Regions from separate parts of the Peribacillus sp. B2I2 genome, predicted to be linked through region 2. Evidence: a T-box and tRNA genes for the amino acid it is inferred to sense, from the RefSeq annotation. Region 2 holds a T-box; the other holds one or more tRNA genes.
The links. A T-box is a leader RNA that pairs with one kind of tRNA and senses whether it is charged. The one in region 2 lies ahead of tyrS (tyrosine--tRNA ligase), so its partner is inferred to be a tRNA-Tyr.
Positions count from the first base shown of each region.

Region 1: it has a tRNA-Tyr gene. The T-box ahead of tyrS (tyrosine--tRNA ligase) is inferred to sense a tRNA for this amino acid. The anticodon was not compared.

Region 1 is NZ_JBGCCB010000001.1:139,109-143,750, forward strand. Features, by position in the region: rRNA gene ABIE66_RS00800 (23S ribosomal RNA) at 1-2,198, shown strand, start outside; rRNA gene rrf (5S ribosomal RNA) at 2,263-2,378, shown strand; tRNA gene ABIE66_RS00810 (tRNA-Asn) at 2,424-2,498, shown strand; tRNA gene ABIE66_RS00815 (tRNA-Thr) at 2,502-2,574, shown strand; tRNA gene ABIE66_RS00820 (tRNA-Glu) at 2,606-2,680, shown strand; tRNA gene ABIE66_RS00825 (tRNA-Val) at 2,699-2,774, shown strand; tRNA gene ABIE66_RS00830 (tRNA-Thr) at 2,789-2,864, shown strand; tRNA gene ABIE66_RS00835 (tRNA-Tyr) at 2,883-2,966, shown strand; tRNA gene ABIE66_RS00840 (tRNA-Gln) at 3,071-3,145, shown strand; tRNA gene ABIE66_RS00845 (tRNA-Gly) at 3,149-3,220, shown strand; tRNA gene ABIE66_RS00850 (tRNA-Ala) at 3,242-3,317, shown strand; gene rocF (arginase) at 3,537-4,439, shown strand; gene ABIE66_RS00860 (aspartyl-phosphate phosphatase Spo0E family protein) at 4,578-4,642, opposite strand, start outside.
Region 2 is NZ_JBGCCB010000001.1:4,092,591-4,097,232, forward strand. Features, by position in the region: gene rpsD (30S ribosomal protein S4) at 322-924, shown strand; gene tyrS (tyrosine--tRNA ligase) at 1,024-2,280, opposite strand; T-box leader at 2,347-2,563, opposite strand; gene ABIE66_RS20225 (transglycosylase domain-containing protein) at 2,713-4,642, shown strand, end outside.

The DNA.
Region 1 (4,642 bases), 4.0 Mb from region 2:
CCCATGTCCAGGGTGAAGTTCAGGTAACACTGAATGGAGGCCCGAACCCACGCACGTTGAAAAGTGCGGGGATGAGGTGTGGGTAGCGGAGAAATTCCAATCGAACCTGGAGATAGCTGGTTCTCTCCGAAATAGCTTTAGGGCTAGCCTCAAGATGAGAGTATTGGAGGTAGAGCACTGATTGGACTAGGGGCCCCCAACGGGTTACCGAATTCAGTCAAACTCCGAATGCCAAATACTTATTCTTGGGAGTCAGACTGCGAGTGATAAGATCCGTAGTCGAAAGGGAAACAGCCCAGACCACCAGCTAAGGTCCCAAAGTATACGTTAAGTGGAAAAGGATGTGGAGTTGCTTAGACAACCAGGATGTTGGCTCAGAAGCAGCCACCATTTAAAGAGTGCGTAATAGCTCACTGGTCGAGTGACTCCGCGCCGAAAATGTACCGGGGCTAAACGTATCACCGAAGCTGTGGATTGACACCATTAGGTGTCGATGGTAGGAGAGCGTTCTAAGGGCGTTGAAGTCAGACCGGAAGGACTGGTGGAGCGCTTAGAAGTGAGAATGCCGGTATGAGTAGCGAAAGAAGGGTGAGAATCCCTTCCACCGAATGCCTAAGGTTTCCTGAGGAAGGCTCGTCCGCTCAGGGTTAGTCGGGACCTAAGCCGAGGCCGAAAGGCGTAGGCGATGGACAACAGGTTGATATTCCTGTACCACCTATACATCGTTTGAACGATGGGGGGACGCAGAAGGATAGGGTAAGCGCGCTGTTGGATATGCGCGTCCAAGCAGTTAGGCCGGAAACGAGGCAAATCCCGTTTCCATTAAGGCGGAGCTGTGATGGCGAGGGAAATATAGTACCGAAGTTCCTGATTCCACGCTGCCAAGAAAAGCCTCTAGTGAGATGTAAGGTGCCCGTACCGCAAACCGACACAGGTAGGCGAGGAGAGAATCCTAAGGTGTGCGAGAGAACTCTCGTTAAGGAACTCGGCAAAATGACCCCGTAACTTCGGGAGAAGGGGTGCTTTTTAGGGTGAATAGCCCGGAAAAGCCGCAGTGAATAGGCCCAGGCGACTGTTTAGCAAAAACACAGGTCTCTGCGAAGCCGCAAGGCGAAGTATAGGGGCTGACACCTGCCCGGTGCTGGAAGGTTAAGGGGAGAGGTTAGCGCAAGCGAAGCTTTGAACCGAAGCCCCAGTAAACGGCGGCCGTAACTATAACGGTCCTAAGGTAGCGAAATTCCTTGTCGGGTAAGTTCCGACCCGCACGAAAGGTGTAACGATCTGGGCACTGTCTCAACGAGAGACTCGGTGAAATTATAGTACCTGTGAAGATGCAGGTTACCCGCGACAGGACGGAAAGACCCCGTGGAGCTTTACTGCAGCCTGATATTGAATTTTGGTACAGCTTGTACAGGATAGGTAGGAGCCTGAGAAGCCGGAGCGCTAGCTTCGGTGGAGGCGTTGGTGGGATACTACCCTGGCTGTATTGAAATTCTAACCCGCGCCCCTTATCGGGGTGGGAGACAGTGTCAGGTGGGCAGTTTGACTGGGGCGGTCGCCTCCTAAAGAGTAACGGAGGCGCCCAAAGGTTCCCTCAGAATGGTTGGAAATCATTCGTAGAGTGTAAAGGCACAAGGGAGCTTGACTGCGAGACCTACAAGTCGAGCAGGGACGAAAGTCGGGCTTAGTGATCCGGTGGTTCCGCATGGAAGGGCCATCGCTCAACGGATAAAAGCTACCCCGGGGATAACAGGCTTATCTCCCCCAAGAGTCCACATCGACGGGGAGGTTTGGCACCTCGATGTCGGCTCATCGCATCCTGGGGCTGTAGTCGGTCCCAAGGGTTGGGCTGTTCGCCCATTAAAGCGGTACGCGAGCTGGGTTCAGAACGTCGTGAGACAGTTCGGTCCCTATCCGTCGCGGGCGCAGGAAATTTGAGAGGAGCTGTCCTTAGTACGAGAGGACCGGGATGGACGCACCGCTGGTGTACCAGTTGTCTTGCCAAAGGCATAGCTGGGTAGCTACGTGCGGACGGGATAAGTGCTGAAAGCATCTAAGCATGAAGCCCCCCTCAAGATGAGATTTCCCATGGCGCAAGCTAGTAAGATCCCTGAAAGATGATCAGGTTGATAGGTCAGAGGTGGAAGCGTGGCGACATGTGGAGCTGACTGATACTAATAGATCGAGGACTTAACCAACGCTTTTTAAAAAATGAAATACCTTCTTATTATCTAGTTTTGAAGGAACAACGTTCCTTTATTGTTTGGTGGCGATAGCGAAGAGGTCACACCCGTTCCCATTCCGAACACGGCAGTTAAGCTCTTCAGCGCCGATGGTAGTTGGGGGTTTCCCCCTGTGAGAGTAGGACGCCGCCAAGCAATTCATTTATATCTTTAAATGGGTTTTAGGAAACATTATATTATTCCGCAGTAGCTCAGTGGTAGAGCATTCGGCTGTTAACCGAACGGTCGTAGGTTCGAGTCCTACCTGCGGAGCCATATGCTTCCATAGCTCAGTAGGTAGAGCACTTCCATGGTAAGGAAGAGGTCAGCGGTTCGAATCCGCTTGGGAGCTTCCCAATCTATCTATGTACACAAAATAGTCCGGCCCGTTGGTCAAGCGGTTAAGACACCGCCCTTTCACGGCGGTAACACGGGTTCGAATCCCGTACGGGTCACCATTCTTAATTCATTAATCCGGAGGATTAGCTCAGCTGGGAGAGCATCTGCCTTACAAGCAGAGGGTCGGCGGTTCGATCCCGTCATCCTCCACCATTTATTCTTTACTTGCCGGTGTAGCTCAACTGGTAGAGCAACTGACTTGTAATCAGTAGGTTGGGGGTTCAAGTCCTCTTGCCGGCACCATTTACAACCATATATTGCGGAGGGGTAGCGAAGTGGCTAAACGCGGCGGACTGTAAATCCGCTCCTTCGGGTTCGGCAGTTCGAATCTGCCCCCCTCCACCATTTTAATAAAATCCTGTGGATCAGTTATATATTCTCTTTAATGGGGAATTATATGATTACCACCTTTTTATTTTGTTGAACATTAATTGTTACATATTATATATTGGGCTATAGCCAAGCGGTAAGGCAACGGATTTTGATTCCGTCATGCGAAGGTTCGATCCCTTCTAGCCCAGCCATTTGCGGAAGTAGTTCAGTGGTAGAATACAACCTTGCCAAGGTTGGGGTCGCGGGTTCGAATCCCGTCTTCCGCTTAATATATTTTAAATTCCTTAGGGGCCTTAGCTCAGCTGGGAGAGCGCCTGCCTTGCACGCAGGAGGTCAGCGGTTCGATCCCGCTAGGCTCCACCATCAACTACATACACCAAAACTTACGTCTTAAGCCAAAATGGTTTAAGACTTTTTTTGTATAAAAGCATTTTTTGGTTAACCTATGTCTAGAAAGGTTTTTTTTCATAGGTCTTATAAAAAAAGCGTATTAGGTATGAAAAGGTTGCATCATTATACATGGAAATGTCGAGTTGAACCACTTGGCATATACGATATAAAATGGGTGAAAGGGGGAATTATATGTCTATTCAGAAAATTTCCGTCATTGGATTGCCTATGGACCTTGGTCAAGCAAGGCGGGGCGTGGATATGGGACCTAGTGCCATCCGCTGCGCAGATATTTTCGAGCGTCTTGAACAGTTAAATATAGAAGTAGAGGATTTAGGAGATATAATTGTAGGACGGCCTGAAAAAGCAAATAAGCCTGGGACCAACCTGAAAAACTTACCGCTTGTTGCAAGGGGTAACGCCCTGTTAGCTGCAAGGGTTGATGAAATAATAGAAGGTGGTTCCTTCCCGCTAGTATTGGGAGGAGACCATTCAATAGCTATAGGAACACTGGCGGGAGTCGCAAAGCACTATGAAAATGTAGGTGTGATTTGGTATGACGCACATGGGGATTTAAATACGGAAGAAACCTCGCCATCGGGGAATATACATGGAATGCCCCTGGCTGTCAGTATTGGACTTGGACATCCGGACCTGATCAATATCCATGGTTCCGGTCCAAAAGTGAAACCGGAAAACATCGTAATAATTGGGGCAAGGTCTTTGGATGAAGGGGAAAAAGAACTTATCCGTGATAAAGGGATTAAAGTATTTACGATGCATGAGATTGATCGAATGGGAATGACAAAGGTCATGGAAGAATGCATAGATTATTTAAGGGAAAGAACGGATGGTGTCCATCTTTCATTGGATTTGGATGGAGTTGACCCAGCAGATGCTCCCGGAGTGGGGACACCGGTGATTGGTGGCATAAGTTATCGGGAAAGTCATTTGGCCATGGAAATGCTCGCTGAAGCCAACTTGATTACATCAGCTGAATTCGTTGAAGTGAACCCCATTTTAGATGAGCGGAATAAAACGGCAATCGTTGCGGTGGCTCTAATGGGTTCGCTATTTGGAGAAAAGTTATTATAACTGAAAAAATAAAAGAAACAGTAACCGGCTTGTAATGGGTTACTGTTTTTTATATGCTAGAAGACGTAGGTTTATTTTCCAGGGTGTATGTAACATGAACATATCTATAAATAGATGGTTGCAATCGCATATCCATATTCACTTAAGAGCACGTCGGTGTGTGAGATCTCCATTTTTAGTTAAATGGAGGTATTCGTTGATTA
Region 2 (4,642 bases):
ACCCCATGTACATGTCCCCTCTGTTTCATGGCAATATAAATATATTGTATTTTCCCATCTACTATTCTCTTTCACCTTTTCCGTTAATTAATCGTAACTGTCCTTGACTCAATGAGCAGAATATTATACAATACTCCTTGTGTAAAATATTGCAGCCTATGTGACAGCCTTTATGTTCTCATTTTGTTCCTCAATACAGAGGTGTATCTCGTAACTCTCTGCTGCTAGGGCGAAGGTACATGAAAACAAAATGGTCATGATCGTACATTCACACGGTTTTTATTTTACCAAAATAAAAACATTTAAAGGAGGAGTCATCCTATGGCTCGTTATACTGGCCCAAGCTGGAAACTATCCCGTCGTTTAGGAATTTCCCTAACAGGTACTGGTAAAGAATTAGAAAAACGTCCTTATGCTCCAGGACAACATGGTCCTAACCAACGTAGAAAAATTTCTGAATACGGAATGCAACTACAAGAGAAACAAAAACTTCGTCACATGTACGGAATCACTGAACGTCAATTCCGTTCAATGTTCGACCGTGCTGGCAAACTTAAAGGTGTACATGGTGAAAACTTCATGGTTCTTCTTGAATCACGTCTTGACAACCTAGTTTACCGTCTTGGTTTAGCTCGTACACGTCGTCAAGCACGTCAACTTGTTAACCACGGTCACATCACTGTAGACGGAAGCCGCGTAGACATTCCATCTTACAAAGTGTCTCTTGGACAAACTATCTCAGTTCGTGAAAAATCACGCAACTTCTCAATCATTAAAGAATCAGTTGAAGCAACTAACTTCGTTCCTGATTTCCTTACTTTCGATGCTGAGAAATTAGAAGGTACTTTCACTCGTTTACCAGAACGTTCTGAATTGCCTGCTGAAATTAACGAAGCTCTTATCGTTGAGTTCTACTCTCGTTAATAACTTCGAAAACCCCATCCTTGGATGGGGTTTTTTTTCGCATGTAAACACTTTAGCGCATGACAAAGCCCGGCTGGGATTCAGCCGGGCTTTGAACAATCATTTCACTAATGTGTATTTCTTCTTGCCGCGACGAACGAGGATGAACTCCCCTTCAATCTTGGCAGCTTCGGTCACTACATATTGCAGGTCAGTCACTTTCTCCCCATTTATGGAGATTGCCCCATTTTGAATATCTTCACGGGCTTGACGCTTTGATGGCGAAATTTTCGCTTCAACGATTAAATCGACCAAACCGATGTCTTCCTTGCTTTCACGATCGAAGGAAGGGACATCTTTAAAGCCCAATTTGATTTCCGCTGCACTTAAATTCTTCACCTCACCGCTGAATAGGGCGGCAGAGATTTTGATTGCTTGGTCAAGAGCTTCCTGACCATGAATCAAACGGGTCATTTCTTCCCCTAAAGCTTTTTGCGCTTTACGCAAATGCGGTTCGGACTGTACGGATTGCTCTAACTCCTCAATCGCCTCACGTGATAGGAATGTGAAGAATTTCAAGTATTTTACGACATCAGCATCCGCTGTGTTAATCCAGAATTGGTAAAATTCGTAAGGAGTCGTTTTTTCCGGATCAAGCCAGATAGCCCCACCTTCCGTTTTACCGAATTTCGTTCCATCCGCTTTCGTTACGAGCGGGATCGTCATACCGAATGCTTTGGCATTCTCATCATTGGATTTCCTGATCATTTCAAGGCCGGTCGTAATGTTGCCCCATTGATCACTGCCGCCTATTTGCAATTTACAGTTGTAATTGCTGTATAAATGACCGAAATCAATTCCTTGTAAAATCGTGTACGCAAATTCAGTGAAGGAAATTCCCGTATCCAAGCGGGAAGCAACCGTATCTTTTGCCAGCATGTAGTTAATGCCGATGTATTTTCCGTAATCTCGCAAGAACGTAACCATATCGATTTTGCCTATCCAGTCATAGTTATTGACCATGACCGCACCATTTTCACCGTCGAATTCAAAGATGTGGGATAGCTGCCCTTTTAGGCAGTCGGCATTATAGAGCACTTTTTCCAGCGTTTGCAGCTGGCGTTCCTCTTTTTTACCGCTAGGATCACCGATGAGTCCTGTCGCACCGCCTACCAGCACAAGGGGACGATGACCGTGCTGCTGGAAACGGCGCAATGTCAAGAATGGCAATAGATGACCGATGTGCATGCTATCCGCAGTTGGATCGACACCACAGTATAAAGAAATTTTCTCTTTTTCCAAAAGGTTCTTAAAACCTTCTTCATCCGTTTGTTGATAAATAATTCCTCTCCACTCGAGGTCTTTAAGCAATTCCATTAAATATTCCTCCTCCATCTTAGAAAAAACCCGCAAAAAGCACACAAAAACGCCCCTTCATAAATATGAAGGGACGAATAAATTCGCGGTACCACCCAACTTGAGGACATAATATGCCCTCCGCTCAAGACGAATAACGGTCGTCAGCCGTTTCCTGCTACTAATCATTTCACAGCAAATGCTCCAGGAAGTAATTCATCATACCATTTGTACCGATTTCCACTAACCACCGGCTCTCTGAAACAGGGATAGTCTGACTACTGGGTCCTATCATCGCGATCATTTAATCATTTTATTGTTGTTAATAAACTTTTATCATACATAAGAATCCTTGTCAACATCACCCTTACAGATTATAGAAAAATATGAAAGATGCCCTTTCCCCTACCTGTTATATGCTATAATATATGTGATTTCAGGGGGTATGATACGATGAATAATAATCAAAAAGATAGATTTCAAACAGTCTGGAAGCAGCTGACCCGTTTTTTCCAAAGTGAAAAAACACATAAGAACGCGCGGGTTACATACCAAGTCATTTGGAATTTAACACTGATCCTCATTATTGTCGGGATCCTAGGATTCTCATTCGCCGGCGGCGTCGGAGCCGGCTATTTCGCTGCCCTCGTCAATGATGAGCCAGTACGCTCAAAAGAAGATTTGAAAAAAGACATTTACAATTATGAAGAGACCTCTGAAGTATACTTTGCAGATGAAGTATACTTGGGCAAGCTTAAGAGTGACCTTGAGCGTGAGGAAGTGTCCATCGATAAAGTTTCCGAGCATCTTAAAAATGCAGTCATCGCTACCGAAGATGAGTATTTTTATGAGCATGACGGGGTTGTCCCGAAAGCCATCCTGCGTGCGATTTACCAGGAATTTTCGAATGCAACCGTCCAATCGGGAGGAAGTACATTAACACAGCAGCTCATTAAAAACCAGGTCCTGACCAACGAAGTTTCGTTTGACCGGAAAGCCAAAGAAATTCTTCTTGCGCTCCGGGTCGAAAAGTTCTTTGAAAAAGAAGAGATTTTGGAAACGTACTTAAACGTCTCCACTTTGGGACGAAACTCTTCAGGCCGTAACATCGCCGGGGTCGAGTCCGCCGCTGAAGGTATTTTTGGCGTGGAGGCCAAAGATCTGACACTGCCCCAATCAGCCTTTATCGCTGGATTGCCGCAAAGCCCTTTCGGATATACACCATATACCCAGAAAGGAAAATTGAAGGAAAATCAAGAGCCCGGCATCAACCGGATGAAAACCGTTTTAAAGCGGATGTATAGTAACGGGTACATAACAAAAGCAGAATATGATAAAGCAAACGCATACGACATTACAAAAGACTTTATCGGCAAAACGGAGATGCCATCCGAGAAATATCCATGGCTCACCTATGAAATCGAAAAACGCTCCATCGAAATCCTATCTGTCAGTCTGGCAAAAGAAGATGGATATGAAGAGAAAGATTTAAAGAATGATGATTTAAAAGCTCAATATCTAGCACTTGCCGACCGTAAGCTGCGCCAAAATGGCTATAAGGTTTATACGACCGTCAACAAAAAGATTTATGACAAGATGCAGGAAGTAACGAAAAACTATCCGAATTTCGGGTACGATAAACTGGCGCAAGTCCCCGACCCGGATACGAAGGAAATGAAGACCGTGAGCCAGCCCGTAGAGGCCGGAGCGATTCTTATCGAGAATAAAACAGGGAAAATCATCAGTTTCGTAGGCGGGCGTGATTTCAAGCGGGAACAGACGAACCACGCCACCGCATCATTGCGCTCGAACGGATCAACGATGAAGCCGCTGGTGATATATGGTCCAGGCATCGAGCTAGGCAAGATCTCGCCTGGCAGCGTATCGGCCAACGTGCCAATCTCCATTCCAACAGGCGGCAAACCGTGGAGTCCAGGAAACTATGGCGGCGGCAGCTATACGGGAGTATCGACTGCCCGCGAGGCCCTGAAGAATTCCTATAACATCCCGGCAGCGCTCTTTTACAAGAAAATCATCAACCTGAGCCCGGCTTCGTATTTGGAAAAAATGGGCTTCTCCACCGTGACGAAAGGGGATTACTCCAATCTTGCCATGTCATTAGGTGCGATGGAAAAAGGTGTAACCGTTGAAGAAAACGTCAATGCATATGGCACTTTTGCCAATTCAGGAGAATTCATCGATGCTTATATGATCGATAAAATCGTTTCGAAAGATGGCAAAGTCATCTATCAGCATAAAGTGAAACCAGTGGATGTTTTCTCTCCGCAAGCCGCTTACCTGACGCTTGATATGATGCGTGATGTCATAAACAGCGGGACGGCGGCCTCAGTCAGGAACCGCCTTGCCTTCTCAAGCGATTGGG